Regions from separate parts of the Qipengyuania sp. 902 genome, predicted to be linked through region 2. Evidence: predicted binding sites of a transcription regulator. Region 2 holds the regulator's gene; the other holds the start of a gene.
The links. Region 2 encodes LexA, which represses DNA repair genes until DNA is damaged. Its sites were predicted from a motif close to GTTCCNCNCTTGTTCT; they were not measured.

Region 1: a site for LexA is predicted at 2,922-2,937, ahead of ACSH0F_RS10770 (deoxyguanosinetriphosphate triphosphohydrolase). Genes of this name have one in related genera too.

The regions. Positions count from the first base shown of each region.
Region 1 covers NZ_JBNJLJ010000003.1:229,193-239,750, reverse strand. Annotated here, with positions in the region: gene ACSH0F_RS10785 (alpha/beta fold hydrolase) at 65-775, shown strand; gene ACSH0F_RS10780 (aspartate/glutamate racemase family protein) at 852-1,541, shown strand; gene ACSH0F_RS10775 (S8 family serine peptidase) at 1,676-2,827, shown strand; gene ACSH0F_RS10770 (deoxyguanosinetriphosphate triphosphohydrolase) at 2,977-4,137, shown strand; gene ACSH0F_RS10765 (NAD(P)H-binding protein) at 4,130-4,825, shown strand; gene ACSH0F_RS10760 (ABA4-like family protein) at 4,833-5,282, shown strand; gene ACSH0F_RS10755 (long-chain-fatty-acid--CoA ligase) at 5,348-6,898, shown strand; gene ACSH0F_RS10750 (DUF938 domain-containing protein) at 6,895-7,491, shown strand; gene ACSH0F_RS10745 (entericidin A/B family lipoprotein) at 7,562-7,735, opposite strand; gene ACSH0F_RS10740 (hypothetical protein) at 7,805-8,035, shown strand; gene ACSH0F_RS10735 (CpaF family protein) at 8,040-9,548, opposite strand; gene ACSH0F_RS10730 (DMT family transporter) at 9,801-10,558, shown strand, end outside.
Region 2 covers NZ_JBNJLJ010000002.1:245,334-255,891, forward strand. Annotated here, with positions in the region: gene ACSH0F_RS06285 (phosphodiester glycosidase family protein) at 1-299, shown strand, start outside; gene pip (prolyl aminopeptidase) at 296-1,258, shown strand; gene ACSH0F_RS06295 (anthranilate synthase component II) at 1,320-1,934, shown strand; gene trpD (anthranilate phosphoribosyltransferase) at 1,931-2,923, shown strand; gene trpC (indole-3-glycerol phosphate synthase TrpC) at 2,920-3,705, shown strand; gene lexA (transcriptional repressor LexA) at 3,852-4,550, shown strand; gene ACSH0F_RS06315 (ComEC/Rec2 family competence protein) at 4,626-6,740, opposite strand; gene gltX (glutamate--tRNA ligase) at 6,862-8,313, shown strand; gene ACSH0F_RS06325 (citrate synthase) at 8,324-9,610, shown strand; gene ACSH0F_RS06330 (sensor histidine kinase) at 9,664-10,558, opposite strand, start outside.

The sequences.
Region 1 (10,558 bases), on a different contig from region 2:
GGCTCCAATGCCGATCTGATGACGTGGCAGCCATGGGCCGAGAACCTGCGCAAGGGATTTTCGCGTGATCCGCTACGACCAGCGCGGTCATGGGCTGACCGGGCCCGCATCCGACGGCGGCTACACCCGCAATGCCTTTGTCGACGATTTGCACATGGTTTCCGACGCGCTCGGCCTCGACCGCTTCGTGCTGGTAGGCAATTCCATGGGCGGCAGCATCGCGATGGGCTACGCCATCGCCCATCCCGAGCGGCTCGCAGGGCTGGTGCTGGTCGATGCCTCGGGCGCGCCGATCGAGCGGGAAGGCGGCGGCAATCTCGCCTTCACGCTCGCCGCCATGCCGGGCGTCGGGACGGCGCTCAGCCAGGTCATTCCGCGCAGCCTGATCGAGCGCAGCCTGTCGCAGAGCGTTTCCAACCAGGCTGTGGTCACGTCCGAAGCAGTCGATCGCTATTGGGAAATGGCCCGCTATCCGGGCAACCGCGCGGCAACACGCGAGCGGTTCGGCACCGAGCGTGTGCCGTTCACCGCCGAGGCAGTCGGCGCGGTCGATGTGCCCGCGCTGGTGATGTGGGGCGAAGAGGACGCGCTAGTGCCCTATGCGGCAGCCACTTGGTTCACGGAGCACCTGCCGAACGCCACGCTCGTCAGCTATCCCGGTATCGGCCATATCCCGATGGAAGAGGCATCCGTCGAATCCGTTCAAGACCTGCGCGATTGGCTTTCGTCGCAAGGGATCACCGAACAGGTCGCCGAGCGAGGAACCTGCACTTGACCCGTCCGTTCTAAGCCCCTGAAACGCAGACGGGTTCGTCAAGGGCCTGCTGCATCAGGGTAAAAGGGGTTTAATCTTGCGCACACTCGGGCTGATCGGCGGCATGAGCTGGATCTCGACCCGCGCCTATTACGAGCGCATCAACAAATTCGTGCAGAAGCAGGCGCCACCGATGGCGAGCGCGCCGATGCTGATCGAAAGCCTCGATTATTCGAAGGTTTACGAAGCCAAGCAGCGCGACGATTGGGACGCGGTCGCAGCCATCCTCGTCGATTCCGCCCGGCGTCTGGAAAGCGCCGGCGCGCAAGGGTTAGTCATTGCCGCCAACACCATGCACCGGGTCTACGATCAGGTGGCCGAAGCTGTCTCTATCCCGCTCCTGCATATTGCCGATGCGGTGGGTGATGCAATGCATGCTGCCGAATGCGAGAGCGCCGCTATTCTCGGTACGCGCACCGTGATGACTGAGAGCTTCTACCGCCAGCGTCTGATCGCCCATGGCGTGGAGCTGCTTCCGCCCAATCCCGAGGATGTCGAGATGGTGGACGGGATCATCTACAAGGAGCTGATGCTGGGCCGGGTCACACGGGATGCAGAGCGGGCCTTGAAAACGCTTATAACGTCGAAGGACAAGGAAGGCGCGGATGCGATCGTCCTCGCGTGTACAGAACTGGAACTGGTCGTCGACACACGCGCCAATGTCCTGCCCGTCTTCGATTCCACCGATATCCATTGCCGCGCGGCGGCCGACTGGATAATCAATTGATATAGCGGCGCATGCGAATGCGTCTTTTCAGCTACATCGCTCAGATTTTCGGCGGAAATTAACCATCGAAATATTGATTGCGACGGGATCGCCGTCATGCTGCCTTTTCCTATCTGGGGGAAGGGACTGACAACATGAAAATTACGTACGGTCGCATTGCGGCCGCTAGCCTCGTTGCGCTGGCCGCTGCCGGCATGGCCAATTCTGGCAATGCCCAATCGACGCCTGCAAAGGGCGCGAAAATCGAAAATTCCTATATTTGCGTCTTCAATCCCGGCCTCGTCGCCAAGGGCAATGTGAAGGCCGAAGCCAACCGCTCGGCCAAGGCAGCGGGCGGCGCTGTCGGCTTCACCTACAAGAATACCATTCGTGGTTTCTCGGTAAATGCCTCGGCGCAGGGCGTCTCCAAAATGCAGGCGAACAACCCGCGCATCGCCTACTGCGAGCAGGACCAGGTGATGGCGACCGCGCAGGGTCGCGGCAACAAGCCGGGCAGCGGTGGCGGTGGCACGCAGCCGAGCGAAAGCACGCCGTGGGGTGTGACGCGCGTGGGCGGCGGCCTCAGCGGCGCTGCGGGCCGTGCGCTCGTCATCGATACCGGTGTCGATCTCGACCACCCCGACCTCAATGTCGATGTCGCCTTGTCCAGCGCCTTCAACGCTACCCGTGATAAGAACGCGGACGACGGCAACGGTCACGGCACGCACGTCGCGGGTACGATCGCAGCCATCAAAGGCAATGGCATCGGCGTTATCGGTGTGGCGCCGGGCACGACCGTGGTGGGCATCAAGGTCCTTGACCGTCGCGGCTCCGGTTCGAACAGCGGTGTGATTGCCGGTGTCGAATACGCTGCCAGCATCGACAATGGCAACGACGTGGCCAACATGTCGCTCGGCGGCGGCTTCAGCCAGGCGCTGAACGATGCCGTCATCGCTGCAGCCCAGGGCGGGCTCGAGTTCGCGCTGGCTGCCGGCAACGAAAGCACCAGCGCGACCACCAAGTCGCCGGCGTCGGCCAACCACCCGAACATCTACACGATCAGCTCGTTCACGCAGAACAACGACAGCTGGTCGAGCTTCTCGAACTACGGCAACCCGCCGGTAGACTTCGCGGAGCCGGGTTCGGCCATTCCGTCGACTTATAAGGACGGCGGCTATGCCACGCTGTCGGGCACCTCGATGGCCAGCCCGCATGCTGCCGGCCTGCTGTTGCTGGGCAACATCCGTTCGGGCGGAACCGTCAATGGCGATCCGGACGGGAATCCGGACACGATCGGTATCAACTGATCGCAGCCGAATGACAGGAAGGGCCGCGCGGCATTGATCGCGCGGCCCTTTCCTTTCGGCTGATTGGGTGGCTTTTTAGCCGATAAGATTGCGGGTTCGCCCTCTGTTCACGTTGTCCGCGCTGGTGCGCTGGCTTAACCCCGCCCGCGATGACGAGAGCACCCTACGCTGCCGATCCCGCCAAGTCGCGTGGCCGCGAGTTCCCTGAGGAGCGCGAAGGCACGCGCGGGCCGCGCAGCGAATTCCAGCGCGACCGCGACCGCATCGTCCATTCGATCGCCTTCCGCCGCCTGCGCTCCAAGACGCAGGTGTTTGTCGCTCCCGATGGCGACCACTACCGCACCCGCCTGACGCACAGTATCGAAGTGGCGCAGATCGGCCGGGTCATCGCGCGCGAACTGGGGCTGGACGAAGACCTGACCGAAGCGCTCTGCCTGGGCCACGACATCGGCCATCCGCCTTTCGGCCACGCCGGGGAGACTGCGCTCGAAGAGGCCATGGTACAGGCCGGCGGCTACGATCACAACGCGCAAGGCATCCGCACGCTGGCGCGGCTGGAAGGCCCCTATTGCGATCACGACGGGCTGAACCTGACGTGGGAGACGCTGGAGGGCCTCGCCAAGCACAACGGTCCGGTCGCAGCACCGAACTGGGCACTGGCGGAAATCGACGCGGCCTTTCCGCTCGAACTGGACACCTGGCCCTCGCTGGAAGCGCAGGTGGCTGCGCTCGCCGATGATATCGCTTACGACAACCACGATATCGACGATGGCCTGCGCGCCGGTTTTCTCGAGCTCGACGACCTGCTCACGCTCGACCTGCTGGCCGACCAGTGGCGCGCGGTGGAGCAGCGGTTCCCTCACGCCCCGCATGAGCGCAAGTTGCGTGAACTGATCCGCACGCAGATCGGTCTGATGGTCAACGACCTGCTGACCGAAACCCGATCGCGCGTCGATGGCGTGGGGAACGTTGATGACGTGCGCAGTGCGGGCAAACCGCTCGCGGCCTTCTCTGCCGGTATGGCGGAGCAGGAACGGCGGCTGAAGAAATTCATGTACGACCGGCTGTACTACCACCCCGAACAGCTCGCCACGGCCGAGCGCGCGCGCGATGTGATCTCGCGGCTCTATGCGGCCTACAGCCAGGATCCCTCGACCATGCCCGCCGACTGGCTGGCAAAGCATCCGCAAGGCGAGCCGCAGCGCAGCCGCCACATCGCCGATTTCATCGCCGGAATGACAGACCGCTTTGCCATCGAACAGGTGCGCCGGATCTACGGGCGCGCCCCGGAAGGGCTCAGTAATGTCTGACGCGCTGCGGATCGTGCTGGTCGGTGCGACCGGGCTCCTCGGCGGGAAGGTGATGGAGGCGTGCGTCGGGCGAGAGGATGTGCGGCTCTCGGCCATTGCCCGGCGCGAGGCACGGCTGCCAAAAGGCATCAGGATGGAGCTGTTCGTGGCCGAGCCTGCCAAGTGGGGCGAGGTCGTCGAGGCGATCAAGCCCAAGGCGATGATCTGCGCGCTCGGCACTACGTGGAAGAAATCGGGCGAGGACGAGGCGGCTTTCCGCGCGGTCGATCAGGATCTCGTGCTCAGCGTGGCTGAGGCTGCCAGGACGCAGGGGGTGGAGCGCTTCGTCCACGTCAGCTCGGTCGGGGCGGCGATCGCGTCGAAAAACTTTTATCTGAAGGTGAAGGGCGAAGTCGAACGCGACCTGACGAAACTGCGTTTCGGGCGGCTCGATATCCTGCGGCCCGGCCTGCTGCGCGGCAAGCGGAGCAACGACCGCCGCCCGGGTGAGAGGATCGGCATCGCGGCGGCGCCCTTCGTCAATCTGATGCTTCATGGCGGGTTGCACCAGTATCGGGCAATCAGGGCGGAGACGGTCGCCGATGCGGCGCTGGCCCTGGCGCGCCGTGCGGCCCGGGGCCGCTTCATCCACGACAACGACGCGATCATGCGCGCGGCGAAGACGCTGCCGCGGCTGGACGAAGGATAAGACCGTCATGTGGGAGACGCTTTTCGGACTGGCGAACGGTCTCGCACTAATCATGTGGATCGGCCTGATCGCCTTGCCACGCTGGCCAGCTTTGCTTGCCGCCGTTCTCTATCTCGGTGTCGGCCTACTTTGCTTGACCTATGCGGTCTGCGTGATCGGACTGTTCAGCGGCTTGCTCGACGGTGGCGGAAATGGCGCCGCGCCCGACTTCACCACGCTCGAAGGCGTTCGGACGATCTTCGCAACCGAGGCCGGCGTGACCGTGGGCTGGGTCCACTACCTAGCTTTCGATCTCTTCGTCGGTCTTTGGATCGCGCGCGATGCGGATGCCAAGGGGTTCTCGCGCATCGTGCAGGCACCGATCCTGCTCGCGACCTTTCTTGCAGGGCCGCTCGGCCTGTTCCTGTGGCTCATAATCCGGGAGCGAAGCGCCCGCAAGCAGGGACGATGGCAATAGCAGGTTGCGCAACGCAACGTATGTGGCATGATGTTCATCAAGGCTGATAACAGCGGAGAGGACATATGTCGGCAACGGACAAACTCACATTCGATGACCTGATGCGACACTGGGCGGAAGAGAAGCCCGATACCGTTGCGCTGGAACAGGATGGCAAAGCGCTGACCTTCAGCGAACTCGAACTGCGCTCGCGCAAGATCGTCGCGATGCTGGCTGCGCATGGCATTGCGAAGGGTGACCGGATCGCCTGGCTCGGCAAGAACGCGCGCCATTATTTCGAGCTGTTCTACTCCGCCGCGCGGCTGGGTGCGGTGATGGTGCCGATCGGCTGGCGACTCGCCGCGCCGGAGATCGCCTACATCCTCGGCGACACGGGCGCGAAGTTGCTCTTCATCGACAACGGGTTCGACGAGCTTGCCGCCAAGGCTTGCGGCCAGATGGACAGCGCGCCCGAAGTGGTCGACACGCCCAGCGCGCTTGCGGAAATCGAAGCGGCCCAACCGGCAGAGTTCGAGCCGGCCGGTCCCGACGACGCCATCCTCCAGCTCTACACCTCGGGCACCACGGGTAACCCCAAGGGCGCAGTGCTGACCAATGCCAACCTCTTCTCGCTGCGCGTTCCGGCAGAGGAGGCGGCGCAGCCGTGGTCGAGCTGGGATGACGACGAAGCAATCCTCGTCTGCATGCCCTGCGCGCATATCGGCGGAACCGGCCTCGGCATCATGGCGATGGCGGCGGGCATCCGCGCCATCGTCCAGGCCGAATTCACGCCCGACGGCGTGCTCGACGGGTTCGAGCAGGGCATCACCCGGCTCTTCATCGTGCCGGCCGCGCTGCAAATGGTGATCCAGCACCCACGCGCGAAGGATACCGACATGTCCGGCGTGAAATACGTCATGTATGGCGCGGCGCCGATCCCGCTCGACCTGCTGCGCGAGGCGGTGCAGACGATACCCGATGCAGGCTTCCTGCAATGCTACGGCATGACGGAGACGACCGGCACCATCGCGATGCTGCCGCCCGAGGATCATAGTCTCGAGGGCAACCAGCGGATGAAATCGGCGGGCAAGGCCGTGCCGGGTGCCGAACTCAAGGTCGTCGGCGAGGATGGCGAGGAATTGCCTCGCGGCGAAGTCGGCGAGCTGGTCTGCAAGAGCCCGTCGAACATGGCAGGCTATTGGAACCTGCCGGAAGCGACGTCGTCCTCGCTGATCGACGGCTGGATGCACACCGGCGATGCAGCCTATATGGACGAAGACGGTTATGTCTTCATCCAGGATCGCATCAAGGACATGATCATTTCCGGCGGCGAAAATGTCTATCCTGCGCAGGTCGAAAGCGCGATCTATGGCCATCCGGCGGTTGCGGAAGTCGCCGTGGTTGGCGTGCCCGACGATACCTGGGGCGAGGCGGTGAAGGCTTGCGTGGTGCCAAAGCCCGGCAGCAAAGTTGATCCGGCGGACATCATTGCCTTCACGCGCGAGCGGCTGGCAGGCTTCAAGGTGCCCAAGACGGTCGATGTGATCGAGGTCATGCCGCGCAATGCGAGCGGCAAGATCCTGCGCCGTGAGCTCCGCGCACCCTATTGGGTAGGGCGCGATCGGGCGGTCAATTGAAGCGGTATGCACCTGCGGCCGGGCGCAATGTCCAGCCCATCGGCGACGTTTTGGCAGAGGAATTGCCCGAGAGCGGGCTGGTGCTCGAAATCGCGAGCGGGTCCGGCGAGCATGCGCTGGCCTTCGCGCTGCGATTTCCGGGGCTCGACTGGCAGCCGAGCGATCCCGATAACGAAGCGATCGCATCGATCGCGGCGTGGCGCGAGGAGGAAGGGCCGGACAATTTGCGATTGCCGGTGAAGATGGACGCAGCAGCAGAGGCTTGGCCTGTGTCGAGCGCGGCGGCCGTGCTCTGCATCAATATGATCCATATCAGCCCATGGTGCGCTACCGAGGGTCTGGTGCGGCATGCGGCCACAGTCCTCGATGCCGAGTATCCGCTGATACTTTACGGCCCTTTTGTCGAGGATGACGTCGCAACCGCGTCATCGAATATCGCCTTCGACGAAAGCCTGAACGCCCGCAATTCTTCATGGGGTTTGCGAAATCTGTCGGACGTTGACCAGCTTGCCCAAGCCCGCGGATTCACGCGCACCAAACGCTATCCCATGCCAGCGAACAATCTCACCGTAGTGTACCGCCGACAACCGTAATCTGCTCCGCAAAGGAAAACGCCCGCCGGTGAGGGGCGGGCGTCTTGAAAACTCTTTGATAGAGTTCGGGTCAGATGACTTCGTCCCCGGCATCGCCGACGGACTCGATATCCTGTCCGACACCGCGGACCGTGTTGCAGGCCGTGGCGGTCAGCGCCATCGTGGTAATTCCAAATGCAAGCAGGATCTTTTTCAGCATGTCCTGTCCTTTCCCGAAAGGCCCAACAGCGAGCTTGAAGGTCATAACGACCAATTCCCGATCCGGTTCCCGAAGCAGTTGCGAGGCTTGTGTGCCGCCACCATATGGCGCGCGATGACCGAGCCCGACTTTCTCCTGTTCGCCAGCGATGCCGAAATACTCGCATTATGGGGCGTAGCCTTGCTAGTCGTCGCCGGTACCTGCTCGCTCATGGAGCGCAGGCGGCTGAAACGAACGCAGATCAACCAGGTCGGCTGGGTGCCATGGACCGGGCTGTTCGTGATGTTCGCAGTGCTCGGCGGTGGGATGCTGGCCGTGTCGGTCCCTGCGATCATGCAGGGCTAGACGCTTAGAGGCACGCCTCCAGATAGGCTTGGTCGAAGCCGAACTGGCGCGCCTTTTCCAGCGTGTAGGGGCGCAGGCCCGAGGAGCGGAACTCACCGAGGATCTTCCCGTCGTCGCTCTCGTCGAGATACTCGAACTTGAACAGGTTCTGGGTGACAATCACGTCGCCTTCCATCCCGATCACCTCGGTGATGTCGGTGGTACGGCGTGAACCGTCGCGCAAGCGCTTCACCTGCACGATCAAATCGACCGATTCGGCGATCTGGCGGCTGATGGCTTCCTTCGGGATCTTGATGTCGCCCATCAGGATCATGTTTTCCATACGGCCCAGGCATTCGCGCGGGCTGTTGGCGTGAAGCGTACACATGGAGCCGTCGTGGCCCGTGTTCATGGCCGCGAGAAGGTCGAAACATTCCGCGCCGCGAATTTCGCCCAGGATGATGCGGTCGGGGCGCATACGCAGGGCGTTCTTCACGAGGTCGCCGATAGTGATCGCGCCCTGGCCCTCAAGGTTCGGCGGGCGGGTTTCCAGCGGCAGCCAGTGCGGCTGCTGCAGGCGAAGTTCGGCCGCGTCCTCGATGGTCAGCACGCGCTCGCCCGGGTCGATCATCTTCGACAGGGCGTTAAGCATGGTCGTCTTACCCGAACCCGTACCGCCCGAGATGACGATGTTCATCCGGCAAGCGCCGGCGATCTTGAGCGCGGTGCACATCTTCTCGCTCATCGAACCGAAGTCCTTGAGCATATCCAGCGTGATCGGTTTCTCGGAGAACTTACGAATCGAGATCGCCGTGCCCTTCAGCGACAGCGGCGGAACGATGACGTTCACACGGCTGCCGTCCTTGAGGCGGGCGTCGGCCAGCGGTGTGGTCTGGTCGACGCGGCGACCGACCTGGTTCACGATGCGCTGGGCGATCTGGAAGAGGTGCTGTTCGTCACGGAACTTGATCGGCGCGATCGTCAGCTTGCCCTTCTTTTCGATATAGGTCTGGTCGGGCCCGTTGACCATGATGTCGGTCACGTCGGGATCGTTCAGCAGTTCCTCGAGCGGACCGAAGCCGAGCAATTCGTCGACCAGGACCTTTTCGAGCGCAAACTGTTCGCGGCGGTTCAGCGTGACCTTCAGCTCGGCCAGCACTTCCATGATGATCGGACGGAATTCTTCCGACAGCTCGTCCTTGGTGAGCGTAGCCGCCGCTTCGGGATCGACGCGCTCGAGCAGGCGCGGCAGCACCTGCTCCTTGATCTTGTGGACGCTGGCTTCGAAACCGCCGACTTCGGACTGGTTCGAATGCTGGGCGTTCATGCGCTCCGACAGGCGCGCCATAGCATCGTCGTTCGGGCCGCCTTCTGCCGGCAGGGGCGGGAATTGTTCGCCGCCGTTACTGTCCCTTTTTTCCTCGGTCGGTGAAGGGGCAGGGGTCCCGCCCTGCATTGGGCGGGCACTGCCGAATTTCGGACGCGCACCGGAGGCCATGCCTGCCTGTCCGTTCTTCCGTCCGAATGCGCTCATTGCCTAAACCCCCGAAAAACCTGGTCGTTCGCGATACAGCCCCTCGATCGCAGGATCGCCTGGACTGTCTTTCTCGTCGTGGTGAATAAGTTGGAAACCTTGATTTTTCCCTAATGGACTACTGCGGCGTGGCCGGTTTGGCCGGACGAACCATGCGGCGCGCAGACGATCTCTGGACGAGGGAGAGTTAACGGCTGGTCACCGACCGACACATTGTCTAGCGGCGATGCTGTTCAAGCCGCGGGGCCGATTATGCAAGACGACGAGAGACGCGGAATTCTGCTGGCGACGGCCGGTTTCGCGACCCTGTCCGTAGGCGATGCGGTGATCAAAACGATGGCGGGCGAATGGTCGCCGCTGGCCGTGGCAACCTTGCGCTTTGCAATCGGGGCGGTGGCCCTTTCGGCACTCTTGATGCGAAGCGAAGGTCCGGCGGGCTTCAGGCCGAGCCACCCATGGCTTCAGGCTGCACGCGGGTTCTGTCTGGCGGCAGCTTCGCTGTGCTTCTTCTCGGCCATTTACGTCATGCCGCTCGCTTCGGCGATGGCGCTGGCGTTCGTTTCGCCGGTGTTCGTTGCACTATTGAGCGGGCCTCTGCTGAAAGAAAAAGTGCGCCCGGCCGTATGGATTGCCTCCCTCGTGGCGCTGGCTGGCGTCGCGCTGGTATTGCGCCCGAATCTCGCCGCGCTCGGCTGGGTCGCGCTGTTGCCGCTCGCCTCGGCCAGCTTCTTCGCGCTCATGGTCGTCGCCAATCGGGCAAGCGCCGGGCAGGGAAGCGCGCTGTCGATGCAGGCCTTCATCGCGACCGCTGCCATGCCGTGGCTGGTGCTAGCGATGCTCGGCGGCCACTGGTCCGGCGTGGACGAACTGCGCGTCACCATGCCCGACTGGACGGTCATCGCGCGCTGCGCGGTCGTCGCAGTGACGGCCAGTACGGCCCATTGGCTGACCTATCTGGGCACGATGCGCGCTGGTGCGGCCACCATAGCGCCCACGACTTATATCCAGAT
Region 2 (10,558 bases):
CCGGGCCGATGCTGGTCATCGACGGCAAGCTGCATCCCGAAATAACGCCGGACGGACCTTCGAGGCTGATCCGCAACGCAGTCGGCGTCGATGGGCAGGGCCGGGCCCATTTCGTGATTTCGAACGCGCCGATTTCCTTCGGCAAGCTCGCGCGCTTCTATCGCGATGAATTAAAGACGCCCAATGCTCTGTTCCTCGACGGGAACGTCTCGCAATTGTGGAACCCGGCGACCGACCGCCTCGATACCGGCGCGCCGATCGGCCCGATCGTGGTCGTCGAAAAGAAGGACAGCGAATGACCGAACAGCGCCGTCGCCTCTATCCGGAGATCGAACCCTACGAAACCGGGATGCTGGATGTCGGCGAGGGTCATTCACTCTATTACGAACGGGTCGGCACGCCCGGCGCGAAACCTGCGGTTTTCCTGCATGGCGGCCCGGGCGGCGGCATGTCGCCCGATCACCGGCGCCAGTGGGATCCCGAGCTCTACGACATCCTGCTGTTTGACCAGCGCGGATGCGGCAAGTCGCTGCCTTTCGCCGAGATCGAGCATAACGATACCTGGCGCATCGTCGCCGATGTCGAGCGGCTGCGCGAGATGTGCGGGCATGACAAGTGGCAGGTCTTCGGCGGTAGCTGGGGCGTGACGCTCGCCCTCGCCTACGCCGAGACCCATCCCGACCGCACGAGCGAACTGGTGCTGCGCGGCGTATTCCTCGCGCGCCAAACCGAGAAAGACTGGCTCTACACCTATGGAGCCAGCGAGATCATGGCCGAGCAGTGGGACCAGTTTACCGGCCTCATCCCCGAAGATGAGCGTGGCGATCTGGTGAAAGCCTATTACAAGCGCCTGACCAGCGATAATGAGGAAACACGCCGCACTGCCGCGCGCGAATGGTCGCTGTGGGAAGGCAACGTTGCCACGCTGTTGCCAGACCCTGCCCTGCTGGACACCTTCGCCGATCCGGCCAAGGCGGTGCCTTTCGCCCGGATTTGTGCGAAATTCTTCCTCGAGGACTTCTTTCTGGATGAAGCGCAATTGTTGAAGAACGTCAGTGCGCTGGCAGGCATACCGGGCATCATCGTTCAGGGCCGCCACGACATCTGTACACCGCCAACATCCGCTTGGGCGCTGAAAAAGGCGTGGCCCGAAGCCGAGCTGTGGATCGTCGATGACGCGGGACACTCCGCAGCGGAACCGGGCATCATAGATGGCCTCGTGCGGGCGACCGACAAGCTGGCTCGCAAGCAGGTGTGACATTGCGGGCAGCTTAACTTGCTTGAAAGCCCGAAGCCGTGCCGCCATTGAGCGATCCGCAATGACCGACAGCCGCTCCATCCTCGTCATCGACAATTACGACAGCTTCACCTTCAACCTCGTCCATTACCTGATGGAAATGGGCGCCGAGGTGGAGGTGGTGCGCAATGACGCCATCTCGGCGGGCCAGGCGATGAACAGCGGCGCGGCGGGCTTCCTGATCTCACCCGGTCCCTGCACACCGAACGAGGCCGGCGTTAGTCTCGACCTCGTGGCGGCATGCGCGGATGCGTGTAAGCCGCTGCTCGGCGTCTGCCTTGGCCATCAGGCGATCGGCCAGCACTTTGGTGGCAAGGTCGTTCGCGGCGGGCTGATGCATGGCAAGACGTCACCGGTGGAACATGACGCCACCGGCGTATTTGCCGGACTGCCGTCACCCTTCATCGCGACCCGCTATCACTCGCTGATTGTGGAGGACATTCCCGAGTGCCTCGCGGTCAACGGCACCAGCACGACGCCCGGCCTCGATGGCAGCAGCGTGATGGGGTTCCGTCATAGCGACTTGCCTATCCACGGCGTCCAATTTCATCCCGAAAGCATCGCGACAGAGCATGGCCATGCGTTGCTTGCGAATTTCCTCTCGCTGTGCGGCATCAAGGCAAAGGTGCCGGCATGAAGACGCTCCCCACAGCAGAGCAGCATCTGGCCGAGCAGGAGGCCGAGGAGGTCTTCGGCTGGATACTGGACGGCGAGACGAGCGACGAGGAAATCGCGCGGTTCCTACGCGAAATATCCACCCGCAGCGAAACATCCGATGAGATCGCGGGCGCGGCACGGGCCCTGCGGGCGCGACTGATCCCGATCGATGCGCCTGAAGGAACGGTCGATTGTTGCGGCACGGGCGGCGATGGGCACCACACGCTTAACGTCTCGACGGCAGTGAGCCTCTTGGTCGCGGCGTGCGGCGTCCCTGTGGCCAAGCACGGCAATCGGGCGGCGAGCAGCAAGTCGGGCGCGGCAGACACGCTCGAAGCGCTCGGGCTGGACATGGAAGCGGCAGGAAGAACCGCCGAGAAGTCGCTGGCCGAACTAGGAATTTGCTTCCTCTTCGCAAAGAACCATCATCCAGCAATGGGGCGGATGCAGCCGATCCGCCAACAGCTCGGCGTTCGCACGATATTCAACCTGATGGGGCCGCTGTCCAACCCGGCAGGCGTGAAACGCCAGCTGATCGGGATTGCGCGCCCGGCCTATGTGCCGATCTACGCAGCGGCAAAAGCCAAGCTCGGCACCGAGCGTACCTTTATCGCTTCTGGCGACGAGGGGCTGGACGAGCTTAGCCTTGCGGGTGGAAACGAGCTGGCCGATGTGACCGGCAACGATTTCGAGATGCGGCGGGTAAATCCCGTACAGGCGAACCTGCCCCACGCACCGGTCGAGGCGATCCGCGGAGGCGATCCGTCGCACAATGCGAAGGCACTGGAAGCGCTCTTGCTCGGGGCGCCCGGACCCTATCGCGACGCCGTGCTGTTCAACGCCGCCGCGACGCTGATCGTGGCAGGCAAAACCGAGGACTGGACGGTTGGTGCCGAAATGGCTGGCGACGCAATCGATAGCGGCGCTGCCCGGCAACTGCTGGCGGACTGGATCGCGATCGCGCAATGAACAAGCTGGTCGAGATCTGCGAAACCAAGCGTGGCGAGGTGGCCGAGCGTATGCAGAAGCATTCGCTCGATTCGCTCGATGTGCGAGCCACGGGCCAAACGCCGCCGCGTGGCTTTCGCTCCGCACTGGAATGCGCGCAGCAAAATGGCTTCGGCCTGATCGCCGAAATCAAGAAAGCTTCACCATCCAAGGGTCTGATCCGAGAGGATTTTCGCCCCGAGCAGCACGCTCGTGACTACGCCAGGGGCGGTGCGGCCTGTCTCTCCGTCCTGACCGATGCCCCGTACTTCCAAGGCCACGAAGACTATCTGGTCGAAGCGCGCGAGGCTTGCGATCTGCCGGTCCTGCGCAAGGACTTCATGGTCGACCCCTGGCAGGTCGCTGAAGCCCGCGCGCTCGGCGCTGATGCGATACTCATCATCGTTGCCGCGCTGGACGACGGCGTGATGGGCGAGATCGAAGCGGCCGCGATTGAGCGCGGGATGGACGTGTTAGTCGAAGTCCATGACGAACACGAGCTGGAACGCGCGCAAGCGCTTCAATCGCGGCTCATCGGTGTCAACAATCGGGATCTGCGGACCTTTACCACCGAACTAGCGACCACCGAGCGGCTCGCAGCCCTCGCCCCTGAGCACGCCCTTATTGTCGGAGAGAGCGGCATTGCGACGCATGCCGATTGCCAGCGCCTCGCGCGCGGCGGCGTCCGTAGCTTCCTCGTCGGCGAAAGTCTGATGCGGCAGGCCGATGTCGTCGCTGCGACGCGTACCCTGCTCCAAGGCTGACTCAGCTCCGGCACGTATCGCGAACGCCTGTTCTCCACAAGAAAGGTCCGAAACGGCTGAATTGCTTGACTTGCTGATATCCGTTGCCTAATTGTTCCACATTCGTTCACAGGGTTGTGAACAGGCGGCACGGGAGTTGCGCAGATATGCTGACAGCCAAGCAGCACGAATTGATCCGCTTCATCCAGCAACGGCTGGAGGAGACCGGCATTTCACCCAGTTTCGAAGAAATGAAGGAAGCGCTCGACCTCAAGAGCAAATCCGGCGTGCATCGCCTGATTTCCGCTCTCGAAGAACGTGGTTTCATCCGTCGCCTGCCCAACCGGGCGCGCGCGCTCGAGGTCGTCAAACTGCCCGAAGATGCGGTGACAGGCTCCGGCCAGGCCAAGCCTGCGAACGATACCGGCGCGACCACGGCGGCTACGGTAACGGCGAAACCCGTCGCCCCGGAACCGGCGAACGACATCATCGACGTGCCGCTCCATGGCCGAATCGCGGCTGGCGCGCCGATCGAAGCGATCGAGGGCCAGGCGAGCATGCCTGTTCCTGCCGCGCTGCTTGGGCCCGGCGAGCATTACGCGCTCGAAGTGTCGGGCGACTCGATGGTCGAGGCAGGAATCTTCGATGGCGACTTCGCACTCGTGCGACGGTCCGATACCGCTCGCGACGGGGAGATCGTCGTGGCGCTTGTCGATGACGAAGAAGCTACGCTGAAATATCTGCGCCGCGATGGCGGGCGAATCCGCCTCGATCCTGCGAATGGGGCCTACGAACCGCAGGTTTATGAATCCCATCGAGTGAAGGTTCAAGGCAAGCTTGCCGGTTTGCTACGGCGCTACCATTGACGCTCGACGAGATAGGTTTGGTTTGGGAGAGGGGCGCGGCGTCGGCTGCGCCCCCTCTTCTTTCAGAGGTTGTTTTTATTGGGAGCCCGCGTTCCGCCGGACGAGAGGGCGGAACCAACCGTGCTCGCCCTGCCCTTCGGCGACGGTATCGATACGCTCTTCGGCAAGGTAAATGGCGGTACCCCCTTCCCGCTCGAGAAACCGGCGATCGGCCTTGAGCCAACGTGGCTTGCATGAGAGCGGCAGGAAGCGATCAGCGATGACGATGTCGGACCTGTCGCAGGCGGCGGCAAGCGCTCGCTCCTCGATAAGTTCGCGGCTTCGCGCAATCAGCACGTCCCATTCTCGACCATCCCTATCGATACGTAAGCTACAAAAATCCCGGCTGCACCGAGCGCCCGACCATTCGGCTAAAGGTACGGGCTCCCCGTCGAGCGCTGCGATTTCGCGCAGGTTTTGCTGGGCGTAGCTGCCCTCGCTGTCCCGCAAAACAAGCAGCCGACCGTCAGCGCTCGCTATACCAACATCACGCCCGTCACGCGTTATCACGATGTCCGGGGCGGGTGTCGCCCACATCCATAAGGAAGCGACGGCGACGGGAATCACGCCCCAAAGCCGTTTTCTTCCATGCCACAAGGCTAACCAGAGCGCGCCAAGGACAAATATCGCCATCGCCGCCATCGGCATCTTGGGCGCGAGCTTCACGGCACCCGGCTGAGCCGAAACGAGGTGCGCGATCCACAGCAGCACATCGAGCGATTTGCCGACCAGCCACCAAGCCGGCGCCCCCAGCCCGACTACGTCCATCGCCAGCGCCAGTGCCACCAGCGGCATGGAGACGAAGGTCACCAGCGGGATCGCGAACAGATTTGCGACCGCCCCGTAAATCCCCGCCCGGTGGAAATGGAAGAGGACGATCGGCATAAGTGCGAGCTCGATGACAAAGCCGGTCAGGAACAGCATCAACGCCCGGCGGCCGAAACGGCGCAGGCCGCTTTCTTCTCGTGGCGCAAGGAATTCGCGAAACGGCTTCGCATTATGCAGCGCGACGATGGCTAGCACGGCGGCAAAGCTCATCTGGAAGCTCGGCCCGACCAACGACTCCGGCCACAGGAATAGCACCGAAATTGCCGCCACTGCGACTAGGCGCAAAGAGAGCGGCTCGCGCCCAAGCGCCAGAGCCGTCAGGACCAGAAGTGCGCCGATGCAACTACGCACCGTCGGCACCTGAGCCCCGGTCAAAAGCGTGTAGCCGATCCCGGCAAGCGCAGCGATTGCCGCGGCGACAATCGGCAAACGGACCCGCAGCGCAAGCCATTGCCACAGGGCCAGCAACTTGAGCGCAATCAGATAGGTCGCGGCGATGATCGCGCTCACGTGGAGACCGCTGATCGACAGCAAATGCGTGAGACCAGAATCGCGCATGGCCACCTCGTCCGCTTCGGAAATCGCCCCGCGATCGCCGCTGGCGAGAGTCGCCGCGATCGCGCCGGGAGCGCCGTCGAGACGGTCGCGAACATGCGCCGAGAGGTGCCGCTGAACCTGCGCAATCCAGCCTTCGCCGCCGCCCCCGCCGGCCTCTTCTACAATTTCGATATCCCCCACAACGCTGCCGGTGGCTGCATAGCCATCGAACCAGGCCCGTCGCGCGAAGTCGTAGGCACCCGGTACGATTGGCGGCGAAGGCGGCATGAGGCGCGCGGACAGCCCGACGCGTACGCCCTCCCGCAGCCCGCTATCCGCTTGATCCAGCGGCACATTGACGCGATAGGCCTTGGCGATTCCGTCCCCGGCATCGCGAGCCGCCAGTACGAGGCGGATGCGGTCACGTGCGGGTTGGTCCTCGCGCTCGAGAATGCGGGCGTCGAGCCGCTCGAATGCCGGTCGTTCGATCGGTTCTGCCCCGATCAATTCCGATCTTGCCCAGACCAGCCCGATCCCTGCCGCGAGGACGAGCGACGTGGCGACAGTCGCGGCGAGGAGGTAGGCGCGCTCGTCACGATCGCGCCACGCGGCGAGTGCTGCGAGGGCGACCAGCACCAGTCCAGCGATCGCCGCAGACCATTGCCATGGCGTATCGAGCAGAAACCACAGGCCGATCCCGCCGCCGAAGGCAACTGCCAGCCACGGTCCGCGGTCGAATCCGGCACTCGCCAAACCCGTCTCGCAGCGATCCGCAATTCTGGACATCAGGCCGCGCATGCGCCAAGGGCGCGGCACAGCCTGCACGGATCCTCCGTCCGTCCCCCCCATCGGTACCGAAGGCGTCCCGCGCGTCGCCATGCAAGTGTTTGAAAGGAAGCGAGAGCCAATGGCAAGCGATAGTGGAACGCCCGAGGGACAGGTCGTAACCCGCTTTGCCCCTTCGCCCACAGGATACCTGCATATCGGCGGGGCCCGCACGGCACTGTTCAACTGGCTATTCGCCCGGCACCACGGCGGCCGCACGCTCCTGCGGATCGAGGATACGGACCGCAAGCGCAGTACGCAGGACGCGATCGACAAGATCATCGAGGGGCTCGACTGGCTAGGCCTCGATTTCGACGATGCGCCGCTGTTCCAGTCCGACCGCGCCGAACGCCATGCCGAAGTGGCGCACCAGCTCCTCGCAGCCGGCCATGCTTACAAATGCTACGCCACGCCCGAGGAACTAGAGCAGATGCGTGCCGACCAGCGCGCAGCCAAGCAACCGATGCGCTACGACCGTCGCTGGCGCGACCGCGACGAGAGCGAGGCTCCCGAAGGGGCGCCCTTCGTTATCCGCCTTAAAGTGCCGACCGAGGGCGAGACGACCATCGAAGATGCCGTCCAGGGTCCGGTGACCGTGAAGAACGCCGAGATCGACGATTACGTCCTGCTCCGCGCCGACGGTACGCCGACCTACATGCTCGCGGTGGTCGTCGACGATCACGATATGGGTGTCACTCACGTTATCCGCGGCGACGATCACCTCAACAACGCCTTCCGCCAGCTCCCCGTGATCCGCGCAATGGACGCGATCGAAGGCGGCTGGCCCGATCCGGTCTATGCTCACGTGCCGCTGATCCACGGTCCGGACGGCGCGAAAATGTCGAAGCGCCACGGCGCCGTCGGTGTCGAAGGTTATCGCGACGAAGAAGGCGTGCTGCCGGAAGCGCTGTTCAACTATCTGCTGCGCCTCGGCTGGGGTCACGGCGACCGTGAGGAGATCAGCCGCGAGGAAGCGATCGAGCTGTTCGACCTCGATGGAGTTGGCAAGGGCCCGGCCCGGTTCGACATCAAGAAGCTGCAAAACCTGAACGGGCACTACATCCGCGAGGCCGATGATGCGCGACTGGCCCGCATCGTGGCCGAGAAGCTGGGCGATGACTCAGATGTCGACTTGCTCGAGCAGGCAATGCCGGTCCTTAAAACGCGCGCCAAGTCTGTCAACGAACTCGTTGAAGGATCGCAATTTCTTTTCGCCACACGGCCTCTCGGCATGACCGAAAAGGCGGCCGGCCTGCTTGATGACGAAGCGCGCCAGCGGCTCGCTGGCCTGTCGAAAATGCTGCATGTGCAAAATGACTGGACAATCGAGGCTCTCGAAGCCACTACGAAATCGTATGCCGAGCAGCTCGAACTGGGTCTCGGCAAGCTCGCGCAGCCCATGCGCGCAGCATTGACGGGGACGACCACGTCCCCCGGCATTTTCGATGTGCTGGTCCTTCTGGGCAAGGAAGAAGCGCTCGCGCGGATCGATGCGCAAGCCGCCGACGCCCCGGGGCCAGACGGAAACCGTTGAGGAGACACGCGTGGCCGACAACAAGGCAACTCTCGATCTGGGCGACCAGACCCAGGAATTCCCCGTACTTCAGGGCAGCGTCGGCCCCGATGTCATCGACATCCGCAAGCTGTACGGTGGCACCGGCAAGTTCACTTACGATCCCGGCTACAAGTCCACCGCCAGCTGCGAAAGCGCGCTGACCTATATCGATGGTGAAGAAGGCGTCCTGCTGCACCGCGGTTATCCCATCGGCCAGCTGGCCGAACATTCCAGCTTCATGGAAGTCGCCTACCTGCTCCTGAACGGCGAACTTCCGGGCAAGGAAGAGCTGGACGATTTCGACTATACCATCACCCGCCACACCATGCTGCACGACCAGCTGCGCCAGTTCTACCAGGGCTTCCGCCGCGACGCGCACCCGATGGCGATCATGTGCGGCGTGGTGGGTGCCCTCTCGGCGTTCTATCACGACAGCACCGACATTTCCGATCCCGAGCATCGCAAGATCAGCAGCCACCGCCTTATAGCCAAAATGCCGACGATCGCGGCCTGGGCCTACAAGTATGCCATCGGCCAGCCTTTCATGCAGCCGGACAACAACCTGAGCTACACCGGCAACTTCCTGCGCATGACTTTCGGCGTTCCGGCCGAGGAGTATGAAATTCACCCGGCGATCGAGAAGGCAATGGACCGGATTTTCATCCTCCATGCCGATCACGAGCAGAACGCTTCGACCTCGACCGTGCGTCTTGCCGGTTCGTCAGGCGCGAACCCGTTCGCCTGCATCGCAGCGGGTATCGCCTGCCTTTGGGGGCCTGCGCATGGCGGCGCCAACGAAGCCGCGCTGAACATGCTTCAGGAGATCGGCTCGCCCGACAAGATCCCGCATTATATCGAGCGTGCGAAGGACAAGAACGACCCGTTCCGCCTGATGGGCTTCGGCCACCGCGTGTACAAGAACTACGACCCGCGCGCGACGGTGATGCAAAAGACGCTCCGCGAAGTGTTCGAGGCACTTAATGTCAGCGATCCGGTGTTCGAAACGGCCCTGCGCCTCGAGGAACTCGCGCTGAACGACGATTACTTCAAGGAAAAGAAGCTCTTCCCGAACGTCGACTTCTACTCGGGCATCATCCTGAATTCGATCGGTTTCCCGACCACGATGTTCACCGCGCTCTTCGCCCTCGCCCGCACCGTCGGCTGGGTGGCGCAGTGGAACGAGATGATCTCCGATCCCGGCCAGGTCATCGGTCGCCCGCGCCAGCTCTACACTGGCCCGACCGAGCGCGAATACGTGCCGATCGACAAGCGGTAAGCCCGGCTTCCGCACCGACAGATCAAGGGGCGCTGCGGCGCCCCTTTTTCGTATCAGTCGTCCGTGTCGTCTTGCGGGATGTCGCGGCCCGGTCCGTCCCGCTTCTCCGCTCGCATCTCGTCGGCGGCCGGAACCGAAAGGGTGAAGCGCGCGCCCTGCCCCGGCGCGCTTTCGACCGTGAGATCGCCGTCCATCGCCCGCGCGATCCGGCGTGAAATGTAGAGGCCGAGGCCGGAGCCGCCATCGCCGCTCCGCCCGAGCCGCTCGAATTTCTCGAACACCCTTGCCTGCTGCTCCTCGTCGAGGCCGTGACCTTGGTCTGCCACAGTGATGAGCGCGCGGCTGCCGATCCGGTCGAGACGGATCCAGACCTGGCTGTCCTCAGGCGCATAGCGGATCGCGTTACCGACGAGGTTGAGCAGGATCTGCAACACACGCCGGAATTCGGCGATGGCCAATTGGCTCTCGCCTTCCACAGGAGGTACGAGTGTGATGCCTTTCTCCTGCGCACGAACGCCGAGAATGCCGCAGGCCCGCCGCGCGACGTCGGCAAGCTCGATACGGTCCGGCGCGGTAACGAACTGGTCTGATTCGACGACCTCGAGATCTGAGAGGTCGTCGATCAGTGCCAAGAGATGCTGGGCCGCGGTAGCGATATCGGCCGCATAGGAACTGTATTCATCGGCAATCGGCCCGGCGAGCTTCGTCCGGATCGTCTCGGCATTGGCAATAATCCGATTGATCGGCTGCCGGAGGACCGGCGTAAGGTCGCGCCCGAAGGATGCGCCTTCGATACCGGCACCATTTTCCGCAGCCTCTACGCCCGAAGCAGGCGTGTCAGCAGTCAGGTAGAGGGCAAAGCCTGCACTACCCGGCTCGCCCTTTCCGAGCGGTTCCAGATGCGCCGTCCATGCGCGCTTGGACCCGTCGATTTCGCAGCGCGAACCA